DNA from 2 places in the Photobacterium angustum genome. Region 1 is predicted to be linked to the other one. Evidence: predicted binding sites of a transcription regulator. Region 1 holds the regulator's gene; the other holds the start of a gene.

Region 1 (7,796 bases):
ATTAGCTTCCGCCCTTATTAAGACAAGGTGAGTATAGGGCGGTAACATAGCTTGCTGGCGTTCAATTAAGGCGGTTTGTGAGAAAACGCCATAGCCTTTATGAAGCAATGATTGTAATAGTTGATGCTCTGGGTGGTGAGTTTGCAATAACACTTCGCCCGGTTTACTCGCGCGCCCTGCACGTCCTGCAACTTGAATAAACAATTGTGCTAAACGCTCGGATGCGCGGAAGTCGTTACTAAACAGTGCGCTATCAACATCAATTAATGCGACTAAAGTGACATTCGGGAAATGGTGGCCTTTTGCCAGCATTTGGGTACCAATTAAAATTTGATACTCATTGTTTTTAATCGCTTCGAGATAGTTTTCTAAAGCCCCCTTGCGACGCGTGCTATCGCGATCAATGCGCACCGTCTTAAATTCAGGAAATAGGGTGGCGAGTTGATTTTCTAATTGCTCAGTACCAACACCGACGGGCAATAATTGAGTCGAACCACATTGCTCACATTGCGGCATGATGGGACGCTGAGTTGCACAATGGTGACAACGCAGTTCTCCAGATTGCTGGTGCAAGGTGTAATAAGCATCACAACGATGACATTCGGCGATCCAACCACATTCATGGCACATCATCGCAGGTGAAAAACCACGGCGATTAAGAAATAACATCACCTGATTACCCGCATTTAAGTGTTTACGCATCTCAGCGATAAGTGGTGCAGATAACCCAGCATCAAGATATAAACCTTTAACATCAATCACACCATGACGCGCCAATTGAGCGTTACCCGCACGTTTAGTTAAGGTTAAATGATGGTATTTGCCTGTTTTAGCGTTATGCAAGGTTTCTAATGCTGGTGTTGCAGAGCCTAAAATAATCGGAATGTTTTCTTTATTGGCGCGCATAACTGCAAGATCGCGAGCATGATAACGTAAGCTATCTTGTTGTTTATAAGACGCGTCATGCTCTTCATCGACAATGATGATGCCAAGGTTTGCAAAGGGGGTGAATAATGCAGATCGCGTCCCGATGATGATCCCCGCTTGATTATCTCGACCTGCAAGCCATGCAGCCATACGCTCGCTGTCGTTTAGCCCTGAGTGAACCGTTTCTAAAGGCACATTAAAACGACGGCGAAAGCGGTTAATCGTCTGAGGGGTTAAGCCAATCTCAGGTACTAAGATGAGTGCTTGTTTACCTGCGGCAAGCACCGGCTCTAGCAAGTTAAGATATACTTCTGTTTTGCCTGAGCCCGTTATCCCTTCTAAAAGATAACAGCCAAACTTAGGGTTACTATTCACGGTGGCAATTGCTAACGCTTGTTCTTCATTTAAACGTGGTTTTTCTTCAGTAACAGAAAACTGTTTCTGCCAGTTTTGGCTTTTGGGTTGTTGCTGTTGCTCAATGATCCAGCCTTTATTCGCTAACGTTTTTAAGGTCGTAGAGCTTACTTCTTCGCTCAATAGCGCATCATGACTGATAGCTCCGTTTTGCAGTAGACGCAGTATTTGGGCTTGTTTGGGTGCGCGAGTTAGGCCATTTAGCGGTTGTGATTTTCCCGCTTCTGTTAATGCCCAAAATTTCAGGGTGGTTTGTGAGGCTTCACGTCCTTTTCGCAATAATGCCGGCATTGCATTAGCCAGCGTATCACCAAGTGGGTACTGATAATACTGACTAGCCCATTTGAGCAAATCAAATAATGGCGGCATCCACAGTGGGGCTTTATCAATGACTTTTTGAATAGCTTTTAGTTGTTCGATTGGAAACTCAGAGCTATTTGTCAGTGCGGTAACGATACCTATTAAACGTTGACGCCCGAAAGGAACCTGCACACGCCCGCCGACAATAGGTAGGTCGTTGGGTTTGATTAAATAATCAAAGGTTTTATCTAGGGGAATAGGGAGAGCGACTCGAGCGATATTCGGGATCATAATTTACTGCTGTCATTGAGCTTGTGTTGAATAATACCAGACCAAGTGAAACTCGATAAGTGCTGTTAAGTCTGATAGGTGAAGAACGCGGTGTGGTACAAAGAAATTACGCGTGAAAAATCGGCATCTGTATTGATCTCCGCCGGATGATTGATTACTATACGCCGCCTGATTTGTCACATAATGTGACAAGCTATTTTTTAACGACGTGTGGTGCCCGGCTTTGGATCGGGAGAGCGACACGGCCTTTATTTTGAGGTTATCCCATGAAACAAGGTATTCATCCTGAGTACAAAGCAGTAAACGCACGTTGTTCTTGTGGCAACACTTTCGTATTTAACTCTACTATGGGTAAAGACATCAACCTTGATGTATGCGACAAGTGCCACCCATTCTACACTGGTAAGCAACGTCAAGTTAGTTCTGGCGGCCGTGTTGACAAATTCAACAAGCGTTTCGGTGCGCTTACTAGCAAGTAATTACTTGCCAGATGAATTTAGAAAAAAGGGATGCGAAAGCATCCCTTTTTTTATGCTTCAATAAAATATGTAAAGAATAACTGTTGGTTAAATGTATAAAACTTGTTGGCTATAAGCTGGGAAATTAATACTTAATGGCATATGATTTAATAACAAATACGAATTACACATAGATGTAATTTGCCATTATAAATGTCAGCGTTGAGGCTCAAATATCACTATGACCGAAGATTTTCGTCAACAAGCTCTAGATTACCATTCCCTTCCTACTCCTGGAAAAATAGCCGTTGCACTGACAAAGCCTGCTAATACGGTTGAAGACCTTGCTTTAGCGTATAGCCCTGGTGTTGCTGAGCCCGTTAGGGAAATCGCTCAAGATCCTGATAACGTTTATAAATATACCGCGAAAGGTAATATGGTCGCGGTGATCACCAATGGTACCGCTATTTTGGGTCTTGGTAATTTAGGTCCGTTAGCCTCTAAGCCTGTTATGGAAGGTAAATCATTACTTTTTAAGCGTTTTGCTGGTATTGACTCAATTGATATTGAAGTAAAACATCGCACTATAGATGAGTTTGTTGATACTGTTGCAAATATTGCCGATACCTTTGGTGGCATTAATTTAGAAGATATTAAAGCGCCAGATTGCTTTGAGATCGAACAGCGCTTAATTGAACGTTGTAATGTTCCCGTGTTTCACGATGATCAGCATGGTACGGCGATTGTCACAGCTGCAGGTATGATCAATGCCTTAGAGCTACAAGGTAAAGAAATTAGTGAAGCGGTGATTGTTTGTTTGGGAGCGGGAGCTGCTGCTGTTGCGTGTATGGAGCTATTGATAAAATGTGGCGCGCAACGTGAAAAAATTTATATGCTCGATCGTAAAGGCGTTATTCATACTCGCCGTGATGATATAAATGAATATAAGCAGCTATTTGCTAACAATACAGATAAGCGCACATTAGAAGATGTGATTGCGGGAGCCGATATTTTCGTTGGTGTATCAGGCCCTGATTTATTACCACCTGAAGCGCTAGCGCTAATGGCTGAAAACCCTATTGTATTTGCTTGTTCTAACCCTGATCCTGAAATAAAACCAGAATTAGCTCATCAAGTTCGAGATGATTTAATTATGGGAACGGGGCGATCTGATTACCCTAACCAAGTGAATAATGTTCTGTGTTTTCCGTTTATTTTCCGCGGAGCATTGGATGTGCGTGCAAGTCAAATTAATGATGAAATGAAATTAGCTGCCGTTCATGCAATTAGAGAGTTAGCGAAAGAGCCAGTACCACAAAGTGTGCTTGAGGCTTCGGGTGCATCACACCTTGAATTTGGCCGAGAGTATATTATTCCAAAACCGATGGATCCGCGTTTATTACCACGTGTCGCAAAAGCTGTCGCACAAGCGGCCATTGATTCAGGCGTAGCGCGTATTGAGATGCCTATGGGTTATATGGAAGTGTAATCGCGCTATTGCATTGATGATAAACAAATAAAAACCAGCCATTAGGCTGGTTTTTTAGTATACATAGTACTGCAATAATTATTCATTAATGTCTTCGTAGCTAATGCCCATCGCATCCATTAATGCTTTTGCTTCTGCAGGTAAATCGTCTGGACGATCTTTACGAATGTCATCATCAGTGGGAAGCGGTTGACCTGTGTAGGCATGAAGAAAGGCTTCACAAAGTAATTCGCTATTTGTTGCGTGGCGAAGGTTATTCACCTGACGACGAGTACGTTCATCTGTCAGAATCTTAAGCACCTTCAATGGAATCGAAACAGTAATTTTTTTTACTTGTTCGTTTTTCTTACCGTGTTCCGCGTAAGGGCTAATATATTCGCCATTCCACTTTGCCATGTTCTACCTTCTCAGCGATATTTGGGTTAATAATGGTGGTAACAGGAATCGACACTTTCTGTTAGCAACGGGGGATTGTAGGGCGGCGATATTACGTGAACATCGCGGTTTTGTCCCGTATTGAACAGAAAAATTACAGTAAGGTTGTTACCATTATTTTGTTATGGCTGAATTTTAGCGGGATTTACTGCCATAAGCAAAGACATATAGACGTCCAGATGTGTTGACGTCTTGTTTTGTAGTGGTTAAAGTTGTTATAAATTTATTATCTTGGGTTTAAATCCTGCCCCGACAAGGAATGTTTGTATGAGTGATAAGCGACTGGCGACAATTGCAGTAAGAACCGGTATTGATGTTGACTCTCAATATAACGCTGTTGTTCCTCCTATTTATTTAACGTCGACCTATAGCTTTCCAGCTTTTGGCGAAGTACCGCAATATGATTATTCTCGTTCAGGTAATCCAACTAGAAATACGTTAGCTGATGCGCTTAGTGAGATGGAAGGCGGTGCAGGTGGTGTTGTTACCAGTTGTGGTACGGCTGCGATGAATTTATTAGTAACGGCATTATTAGGCCCTGATGATTTGATTGTTGCGCCGCATGATTGTTATGGCGGTACTCACCGATTATTTAATACTCGCGCCAATAAAGGTGACTTTAAGGTTGAGTTTGTTGATCAATCTGATCAAGAAGCACTGGCTGCCGCTTTAGCAAAAAAACCAAAATTAATCTGGGTTGAAACGCCATCTAACCCATTAGTGCGTGTGATTGATATTGCGGCGCTGTGTCAGCAAGCAAAAGCCGTGGGTTGTCTTGTTGCTGTAGATAACACTTTCTTATCGCCGTTACTACAACAGCCAATTGAATTAGGCGCAGACTTTGTTGTTCACTCAACAACTAAGTACCTCAATGGTCACTCGGATGTGGTTGGTGGGGTACTGATTTCAAAAGATGCCGAAATGGCAGAAACCATTGCTTGGTGGGCGAACTGCATTGGTGCAACTGGCGCACCATTTGATGCTTACCTAACTCTGCGAGGTCTACGTACATTATCACCGCGTATGAGAATGCATGAAGAGAATGGTGTCGCGGTATTAGGTTACCTTCAGCAACAGGCGATGGTGGGCACTATTTATCATCCAAGCCTTCCATCACATCCTGGTCATGAGATTGCCAAGCGCCAGCAAAAAGGTTTTGGCTCTATGATGAGTTTTGAGTTTGCGGGTGATCAAACCCAACTTGAAGTGTTTGTGAAAGAGTTAAAGCTGTTTTCACTGGCTGAGTCGTTAGGTGGCACTGAAAGCTTAATTGCGCATCCATCAAGTATGACTCACCGTGCAATGTCTGATGAAGCACAGGCAGAAGCGGGGATCACCACCTCATTATTACGTCTTTCGGTTGGTCTTGAAGACCCTCGTGATTTAATAGAAGATCTTGATCAAGCCTTTAAACTCGCGGCGGAGGCTCACTAATGACAAAAGCATTACGCCAATTACATAAATTTGGCGGTAGTAGCTTAGCTGATCCTGAGTGCTATCGCCGAGTAGCGGATATTCTGGCGGAGTATTCAAACAATGAAGATTTAATTGTTGTGTCAGCCGCGGGAAAGACAACAAACCAACTTATATTATGGTTAGCGCAACTAGAAAAAGATGGTCGTCAAGCCCATGAGACCTTGTTATCTGTCCGCAGCTATCAGCAACAATTAATTGAGTCTTTGCTTTATTCACCGACAGCAGAACGTTTGATTGAATTGCTACATGATGATTTATCAACGATTGCTCGCTATGGTGAAAGCCCTATTAGCCCTGCACTTCGAGGCACCATTCAAGGGTATGGTGAAGTATGGTCTGCGCGATTATTAGCGGCATTACTGTGCCAGCGTGACTTACCCGCCACAGATTTGGATTCTCGGTTATTTTTACGCGCCGAACACGCCGCACAGCCAGAAGTCGATAGCCGATCGTCGAAGCCATTATTACAACAGCAGTTTGCACAACATAGCCATCACCGTTTAGTGATCACAGGCTTCATGGCTCAAAATGAGCAAGGGGAAACTGTCTTACTTGGTCGAAATGGTTCAGATTATTCTGCGACAATCATTGGTGCATTAGCAGATGTTTCTCGAGTTACGATTTGGAGTGATGTGGCTGGAGTCTATAGTGCTGATCCACGTAAAGTTAGCGATGCCTGCCTATTACCGTTATTACGATTAGATGAAGCCAATGAGCTTGCTCGTCTTGCAGCCCCTGTTTTGCATAGCCGTACATTACAACCTGTGGCACAAAGTGCGATAGATTTAACATTGCGTTGTAGTCATCAACCTGAATCAGGCTCTACGCGAGTAGAGCGTGTTCTGGCATCGGGTCGAGGGGCAAAAATTGTCTCTTCGCTTGATGATGTGTGTTTGATTGAAGTTGATGTACCACGAGGTATGGATGTTCAACATGTACGTGAAGACGTTGAGCGTTTATTGTCGCGCCATCAATTAGCACCTTTAGCGCAAAGCCTAGAGCAGAGTAAAGGCCGTATTATGCTGGCTTATACTCGAGAGGTGGTGAATGACGTATTAAATTTACTGCAAGATAGCGGAACACCTGCCGAATTACGGTTGCGAGAAGGCTTCTCAATGGTTGCTGCTGTGGGCGCTGGGGTGATCAATAACCCTATCCACTGTCATGGTTTTTATCAGCAGCTAAAAGGCTTACCGGTTGAGTTTATGACAGAAGCGGATTCGGGATTAAGTTTGGTTGCTGTATTGCGCCATGTCGAAACTGAAAGCTTGGTCAGTAATATTCACCAAGCGCTCTTTCAAGCTCAAAAACGAGTAGGGCTAGTACTTTGTGGTAAAGGCAATATTGGTACTCGTTGGCTTGAATTATTCGACCGAGAGAAATCAGCGTTAGAAAAACGTCATGGTTTAAGTTTTACTTTAATAGGGGTACTCGATAGTCGTCGTTGTTGGATGAATTTTACAGGTATCGATCCTTCGCTAGCACTGACACAATTCGAACAAGAAGCCATAGAGTATCAAGAGAGTGCGCTTTTCTCTCATCTTGCGAATGCTGATTATGACGATGTGATTGTGCTTGATGTCACAGCAAGTAGTGAGCTGTCAAAGCGTTATGCTGAAATAGCAGAACACGGTTTGCACTTAATTTCAGCCAATAAAGTGGCGGGCTCTGCGAGCAGTAAAGATTATCATGAGGTGATTGATGCGTTTGCGAAAAGTAGCCGTCATTGGTTGTATAACGCGACGGTTGGTGCTGGGCTTCCGGTGAATCATACTGTTCGTGATTTACGAGAGAGTGGCGATCAGATCATTGCTGTTTCTGGTATTTTCTCAGGCACTTTGTCTTGGTTGTTCCAACAGTATGATGGCAGCGTGTCATTTTCTGAGTTAGTAGAACAAGCGTGGCAACAAGGACTCACTGAGCCTGATCCTCGCCATGATTTAGATGGCAGTGATGTGATGCGTAAGCTCGTGATATTAGCCCGTGAATCAGGCCTAGAAATTGAG
Region 2 (7,796 bases), 100 kb from region 1:
GGCTAGACGGAAAGACCCCGTGAACCTTTACTATAGCTTGGCACTGAACATTGACCCTACATGTGTAGGATAGGTGGGAGACGTTGAAGCAACCGCGCCAGTGGTTGTGGAGTCAATCTTGAAATACCACCCTTGTATGCTTGATGTTCTAACGTTGGCCCCTTATCGGGGTTACGGACAGTGCCTGGTGGGTAGTTTGACTGGGGCGGTCTCCTCCCAAAGAGTAACGGAGGAGCACGAAGGTGGGCTAATCACGGTCGGACATCGTGAGGTTAGTGCAATGGCATAAGCCCGCTTGACTGCGAGAATGACAATTCGAGCAGGTGCGAAAGCAGGTCATAGTGATCCGGTGGTTCTGAATGGAAGGGCCATCGCTCAACGGATAAAAGGTACTCCGGGGATAACAGGCTGATACCGCCCAAGAGTTCATATCGACGGCGGTGTTTGGCACCTCGATGTCGGCTCATCACATCCTGGGGCTGAAGTCGGTCCCAAGGGTATGGCTGTTCGCCATTTAAAGTGGTACGCGAGCTGGGTTTAGAACGTCGTGAGACAGTTCGGTCCCTATCTGCCGTGGGCGTTGGATGATTGAGAGGGGCTGCTCCTAGTACGAGAGGACCGGAGTGGACGAACCGCTGGTGTTCGGGTTGTGTCGCCAGACGCATTGCCCGGTAGCTAAGTTCGGAATCGATAACCGCTGAAAGCATCTAAGCGGGAAGCGAGCCTCAAGATGAGTCATCCCTAGACCTTTAAGGTCTCTAAAGGGTTGTTGAAGACTACAACGTTGATAGGTCGGGTGTGTAAGTGCTGTGAGGCATTGAGCTAACCGATACTAATTGCCCGTGAGGCTTAACCATACAACACCCAAGGGGTTTTATCTCGTAAAGAGAAAAGCGGACTCCAAGTACACTTGAACGTGTAGAGAACACTAGTTAACTTTCCCAGATTGCTATTTATTGTCGATGACAATAAATAAAACCGAATTTGCTTGGCGACCATAGCGTTATGGACCCACCTGATCCCATGCCGAACTCAGTAGTGAAACGTAATAGCGCCGATGGTAGTGTGGGGTCTCCCCATGTGAGAGTAGGACATCGCCAGGCTTTAAATTTCAGAATGTTGCAGAAGCAGCTTTCATACAAGCTTTGTGTGCTGGTATGGCTCAGTTGGTAGAGCGCACCCTTGGTAAGGGTGAGGTCCCCAGTTCAAATCTGGGTACTAGCACCATTAATTTGTTTAGCGACCATAGCGCAGCGGTCCCACCTGATCCCATGTCGAACTCAGAAGTGAAACGTTGTAGCGCCGATGGTAGTGTGGGGTCTCCCCATGTGAGAGTAGGACATCGCTAAATCTTATTTTAAAACCCAGCCTTAGGCTGGGTTTTCTCGTTTATCAGCCCTCATATTTCCCACATCTCTTTATCTCTATATTTATCTATTATGTTATTATTTTTGGACTAAACTTGCGTCTGCCTTCCTTTTTCTATAACGTTGATGGAAGTTTAGACGGCTAAACATCTTGTGTCGAAAGGAGTCAACAAAGATGCCAATAAAAATACCTGATCGCCTACCTGCTACTGATATTCTGCGCAGTGAAAATATCTTTGTGATGACAGAGAAGCGTGCTGCGAGTCAGGGGATTCGTCCGTTGAAGGTATTGTTATTAAACTTAATGCCAAAAAAAATTGAGACAGAGACACAGTTCTTACGCTTATTATCAAATAGTCCAATTCAAGTAGATGTAGAGCTATTACGAATCGATAATCGCCCAACAAAAAATACTCCTCAAGAGCACTTAGATACTTTTTATCGTCAGTTTGAAATGGTGAAGCAACGTAATTTTGATGGATTAATTGTAACGGGAGCGCCGTTAGGTTTAGTTCAATTTGAAGATGTGCTTTATTGGGAAGAAATTCAAATCATCATGAATTGGGCGAAGGAGCATGTAACATCAACTATGTTTGTTTGTTGGGCTGCTCAAGCTGGGCTAAAACTTCTCTATGACTTGCCGAAGCGTACACGTAAAGAGAAATTATCAGGTGTTTATCAACATCGAATTCATGATTGTCATCACCCGGTACTACGAGGGTTTGATGATACTTTCTTTGCCCCCCATTCTCGCTATGCTGACTTCTCTCATGATTATTTAACCAAGCATACTGATCTTGATATATTAGCGACTTCAGAGCAGGCTGGAGTATATTTAGCAGCAACAAAAGATAAACGTAATGTATTCGTAACGGGGCATCCTGAATATGATGTAGATACATTGCATAATGAGTTTGTACGAGATAGCGAACAAGGGATGGAGCCAGCAGTACCTGTGAACTATTATCCTGAGAATGATCCTTCGAATGCACCTATTGCGAGTTGGCGTAGTCATGGTCATTTACTATTTAGTAATTGGCTAAACTATTGTGTATATCAGCAAACGCCTTACGATTTAGAGCACTTCTCCGAAGCGAGTTTTACGAAAGACGAATAATAAAAAAGCCTGCATTGAAGTGCAGGCTTTTTTGTTAGTGGAATAATTACTTATTTATTTTTTAATTCCCAAAGCTTGGCTTTTTCAATTAATGGGGTAATGGTTGAACCTTGGATAAGGATAGAGAATACAACCACTGAATATGTCATTACGAGGATGATTTCTCGCACATCGATACCCTTCTCTGGAATTACCATGACTCCAGCAGGAATAGCCATCGCCATTGCTAATGCTAAACCACCGCGTAAGCCGCCCCAAGTGAGGATCTTGACTGACATTGGGTTGTATTGACGGTAGCGGTTAAAGCCCACATATGGCAGTTTTACACTGATGTAACGGCTTAGAAGAACTAAAGGTACGGCAATAATCATTAGGATCCAGTCTTCTTGGTGGAAGCTAAAATCAAGCATGGTCATACCGATTAATAGGAATAAGACACCATTTAAGAACTCATCAACCAACTCCCAGAAGTGATCAAGGTGTTCTTCACTTTCTTTTGAAAAGCCAATATAACGGGTCCAGTTACCAATCATGATTCCTGATACCACCATAGCAAGTGGGCCAGAGACATGAAGAACTTCTGCTAAAGCATAACCTGCGGTTGGAATACCGATAGTAAGCAGTAATTCCATAGAGTGATCATTGGTTGAGCTAATGAGGTAATGGAAAATTAGACCCAGAACAAAACCGTAAGCAATGCCACCAATAGCTTCTTGTAAGAATAACTGGGTTACGCCCATCACGGTTGGTGCAGTATCACCAAAAGCAATGGTAAACATGGTTACGAAGATAACTAGGCCAAAACCATCATTAAATAAAGACTCGCCTTCTATTTGAGTCGAAATACGTCGAGGCGCATTCATTTTCTTAACGATAGCTAATACGGCAATAGGATCGGTCGGTGAAATTAATGCACCAAAGAGTAAACAGTAAATCAGATCAAGTTGAATCCCGATTACTTGACAGATACCCCATAGACTAAAGCCAATAAAAAAGGTGGAAAATAAAGTGGCGCCCAGTGCTAATACGGTAATTTCCCATTTTTGATCTTCAAGATGGGGTAACTTGATACCTAAGCCGCCAGCAAATAATAAGAACCCTAAAATGCCTTTTAAGAGAAAATCTTCAAAGTTAATTTTGCTGATTTGAGTCGCGGCAACATCTTCAAGATGGAACCAACCGTTTTGTCCCGCAATGATGATCAATAGTGACAGGATTAATGATCCGGCAGTGATGGCAATGGTTGTTTGCATTTTACCTATTTTACTGTTTACAAAAGCAATAAACATTGCTGCTGCAGCCAGAAAGCAGAGCGTGCTATAGACCGACATGCGTAACCTCTAGATTGGTGGGTTGTTAGAAAATTTGTGACGAAATAGTAAAACCATCAGTAATTAATGGCTACTGATAATTTGTTTTATTTTGAAAAGCTTTTGTTGTGTAAATTATATTTAGCCTTCTTTATCCCTAATTGAAGTGTGGTAGGATGTTACAAAGCTGTAATGGATTATAAGGATGTAGTGACGTGTTAAACAGCAAGGAATTACTGCATAAGCGGTTGGAAGAGCAAATCCTGATCATTGATGGTGGCATGGGCACCATGATCCAAGGTTATAAATTGGAAGAAGATGATTATCGAGATCAACGATTTGCTGATTGGCATTCTGATCTAAAAGGGAATAATGATCTTTTAGTATTAACCCAACCCCAGCTGATTAAAGATATTCACCTCGCGTATTTAGAAGCCGGGGCGGATATTCTAGAAACCAACACTTTTAATGCTACAACGATTGCTATGGCGGATTACGACATGGAATCGTTGAGCGCGGAAATTAACTATGAAGCAGCGCGTCTCGCTCGTCTTGCTGCCGATGAATGGACCGCTAAAACACCAGAAAAACCACGCTTTGTTGCCGGTGTTTTAGGACCGACAAACCGTACTTGCTCTATCTCTCCTGATGTTAACGATCCTGGCTATCGTAATGTTACCTTTGATGAACTAGTTGAAGCCTATTCTGAATCGACACATGCCTTAATTCGAGGTGGCGCCGATATTATCTTGCTTGAAACTATCTTTGATACCTTGAATGCTAAAGCTTGCGCTTTTGCTGTTTCTGGGGTTTTTGAAGAGTTGGGCTTTGAACTACCAGTCATGATTTCAGGCACCATAACAGATGCCTCGGGACGTACTCTTTCTGGACAAACAACGGAAGCGTTTTATAACTCATTACGTCATGTTAAACCTATTTCCTTTGGTTTGAACTGTGCGCTTGGGCCTGATGAATTACGTCAGTATGTTGAAGAGTTATCGCGTATTTCTGAATGTGCAGTTTCAGCTCACCCAAATGCGGGTTTACCTAATGCCTTTGGCGAATATGATCTTGAAGCTGAAGAAATGGCGGAACATATCCATGAATGGGCGAAAAGTGGTTTTCTCAATATGGTGGGGGGCTGCTGTGGGACTACACCTGAGCATATCCGCCACATGTATGAAGCGACTAAAAACCTGAAACCTCGCCAACTACCTGATATTCCTATAGCTTGTCGTTTATCTGGATTAGAGCCGTTAACGATTGATGCTGATACCTTATTTATTAACGTTGGCGAACGTACCAATGTGACGGGTTCTGCTCGATTTAAGCGCCTGATCAAAGAAGAGCTTTATGATGAAGCATTAGAGGTTGCTCGCCAGCAAGTAGAGGCTGGGGCTCAAATCATCGATATTAATATGGATGAGGGGATGCTTGATGCCAAGGCTGCAATGATACGTTTTTTAAACCTTTGTGCTACCGAGCCTGAAATATCTAAAGTGCCTATAATGGTCGATTCTTCTAAATGGGAAGTGTTAGAAGCTGGGCTTAAATGTGTTCAAGGTAAGCCGGTAGTTAACTCTATCTCGTTGAAGGAAGGTAAAGAAAACTTTATTACTCAAGCGAAGTTACTTCGTCGTTATGGTGCTGCGATTATCGTGATGGCATTTGATGAAGTTGGTCAGGCTGATACTCGCGAACGTAAAATTGAAATTTGTACTAATGCTTATCGTGTGTTGGTTGATGAAGTCGGCTTTCCGCCAGAAGATATTATCTTTGACCCTAATATTTTTGCTGTTGCGACCGGTATTGAAGAGCACAACAATTACGCCGTTGATTTTATTGAAGCGGTAGGGGATATCAAACGAACACTGCCGTACGCCATGGTATCTGGTGGGGTGTCGAATGTGTCTTTCTCTTTCCGTGGTAACAACGCTGTTCGTGAAGCGATCCACGCTGTTTTCCTGTATTACTGTTTTAAAAACGGTATGGATATGGGGATTGTTAACGCAGGTCAGCTTGCAATTTATGATGATCTGCCGGATGAATTACGCGATGCGGTTGAAGACGTTGTGCTTAATCGCCGTGATGATAGTACAGAGCGCTTATTAGACATTGCCGCTAAATACAGAGATAGCGGTAATGTTGAAGAAGATCGCAGCGCTGCAGAATGGCGCGGATGGCCAGTTGAAAAGCGGTTAGAGCATGCGCTAGTTAAAGGTATAACCGAATTTATTGTTGAAGATACTGAAGAATCTCGTCAGAAAGCCAGTAAACCACTCGAAGTGATCGAAGGCCCATTAATGGCTGGGATGAACGTCGTTGGTGATCTATTTGGTGAAGGTAAGATGTTCTTACCGCAAGTCGTAAAATCGGCTCGAGTAATGAAACAAGCGGTTGCCTATTTAGAACCGTATATTGATGCTGAAAAACAAGCTGGACAAACCAACGGTAAAATTCTTCTAGCAACCGTAAAAGGCGATGTTCACGACATTGGTAAGAATATAGTTGGTGTTGTACTGCAATGTAATAACTACGAGATCATCGATCTTGGGGTGATGGTGTCATGCGATAAAATTCTAAAAGTCGCCAAAGAAGAAAACGTCGATATTATTGGCTTGTCGGGTTTGATCACGCCATCGCTTGATGAAATGGTCCATGTTGCTAAAGAAATGGAGCGACAAGGATTCGATATTCCTTTGCTTATTGGTGGTGCAACAACTTCTAAAGCCCACACGGCGGTTAAGATTGAGCAAAACTACAATCAGCCAGTAGTGTATGTATCTAATGCATCACGCGCGGTAGGTGTTTGTTCAGCGTTATTGTCTGATGAACAAAAGCCAGCGTTTGTTGAGCGTTTAAACCAAGAGTACGATGTGGTACGTGAACAACATGCGCGTAAGAAACCACGTACCGCACCTATTTCGTTAGAAGAAGCACGTGCTAATGCGGTTAATATTGATTGGCAAAATTATACGCCGCCAGTACCGAAAAAAGCCGGTGTTCACACCTTCACTGATTTCCCTGTAGCTGAAATTCGTAAGTATATCGATTGGACGCCATTTTTCATGACGTGGTCATTAAGTGGTAAATACCCAACGATTCTTCGTCATGAAGTTGTCGGTGAAGAGGCGACCAAGTTGTTTAATGATGCTAATAAAATCTTAGATGAGATCGAGAAAACAGGCATGATTAAAGCTAACGGTGTTTGTGGTTTATTCCCTGCTAATAATGTCGGTGATGACATTGAAGTTTACACCGACGATAGCCGAACAGAAGTCTTAACGGTACTGCATGGTTTACGTCAGCAAACCAAAAAGCCGAAAGGTCCTAACTATTGTTTATCTGACTATATTGCGCCTAAAGAGAGCGGCAAGGCTGATTGGATTGGCGCTTTTGCGGTAACCGGTGGTATTGGTGAATATGATATTGCCGAGCAATTCAAAGCAAAAGGTGATGATTACAATGCCATTATGGTACAGGCCGTCGCGGATCGATTAGCGGAAGCCTTTGCTGAATGTATGCATGAAATGGTACGTAAAGAGATTTGGGGCTATGCAGCCGATGAAGATCTGAATAATGACGATTTGATCCGAGAAAAGTATCAAGGCATTCGTCCAGCTCCTGGTTATGCCGCATGTCCTGAGCATACCGAAAAAGGTGCTATTTGGCAGTTACTTGATGCAGAGAAAAATACTGGCATGGTACTAACGGAAAGTTATGCGATGTGGCCTGGTGCTGCAGTATCGGGATGGTATTTCTCACATCCTGATTCTCGTTACTTTGCGGTTGCTCAGATCCAGCAAGATCAGTTAGAAAGTTATGCTGATCGAAAAGGTTGGGATTTGATCGAAGCTGAGAAATGGTTAGGCCCAAATCTTTAATGCTTAATCAATAGTTAAAAAAGGCGCTCAATGCGCCTTTTTGTTTATCGGAACTTTATTTGGGTTCGTTAGAAAGAGCTTATTCCAACAAAGATGCGTGTAGTGTGCGAACCACGTC

Evidence for each region. The regulator MetJ, encoded in region 1, represses methionine synthesis genes. The targets are predictions, from matches to a motif close to TTAGACNTNTANANGTCTAA.
Region 2: a site for MetJ is predicted at 1,502-1,521, ahead of metA (homoserine O-acetyltransferase MetA). Genes of this name have one in related genera too.

Annotation. Positions count from the first base shown of each region.
Region 1 is NZ_MSCJ01000001.1:2,705,318-2,713,113, reverse strand. It holds gene priA (primosomal protein N') at 1-1,932, opposite strand, end outside; gene rpmE (50S ribosomal protein L31) at 2,199-2,411, shown strand; gene BTO08_RS12285 (malic enzyme-like NAD(P)-binding protein) at 2,632-3,879, shown strand; gene metJ (met regulon transcriptional regulator MetJ) at 3,958-4,275, opposite strand; gene BTO08_RS12275 (O-succinylhomoserine (thiol)-lyase) at 4,582-5,748, shown strand; gene BTO08_RS12270 (bifunctional aspartate kinase/homoserine dehydrogenase II) at 5,748-7,796, shown strand, end outside.
Region 2 is NZ_MSCJ01000001.1:2,601,892-2,609,687, reverse strand. It holds rRNA gene BTO08_RS11735 (23S ribosomal RNA) at 1-857, shown strand, start outside; rRNA gene rrf (5S ribosomal RNA) at 988-1,103, shown strand; tRNA gene BTO08_RS11725 (tRNA-Thr) at 1,152-1,227, shown strand; rRNA gene rrf (5S ribosomal RNA) at 1,236-1,351, shown strand; gene metA (homoserine O-acetyltransferase MetA) at 1,543-2,484, shown strand; gene BTO08_RS11710 (cation:proton antiporter) at 2,535-3,815, opposite strand; gene metH (methionine synthase) at 4,010-7,678, shown strand; gene lysC (lysine-sensitive aspartokinase 3) at 7,758-7,796, opposite strand, start outside.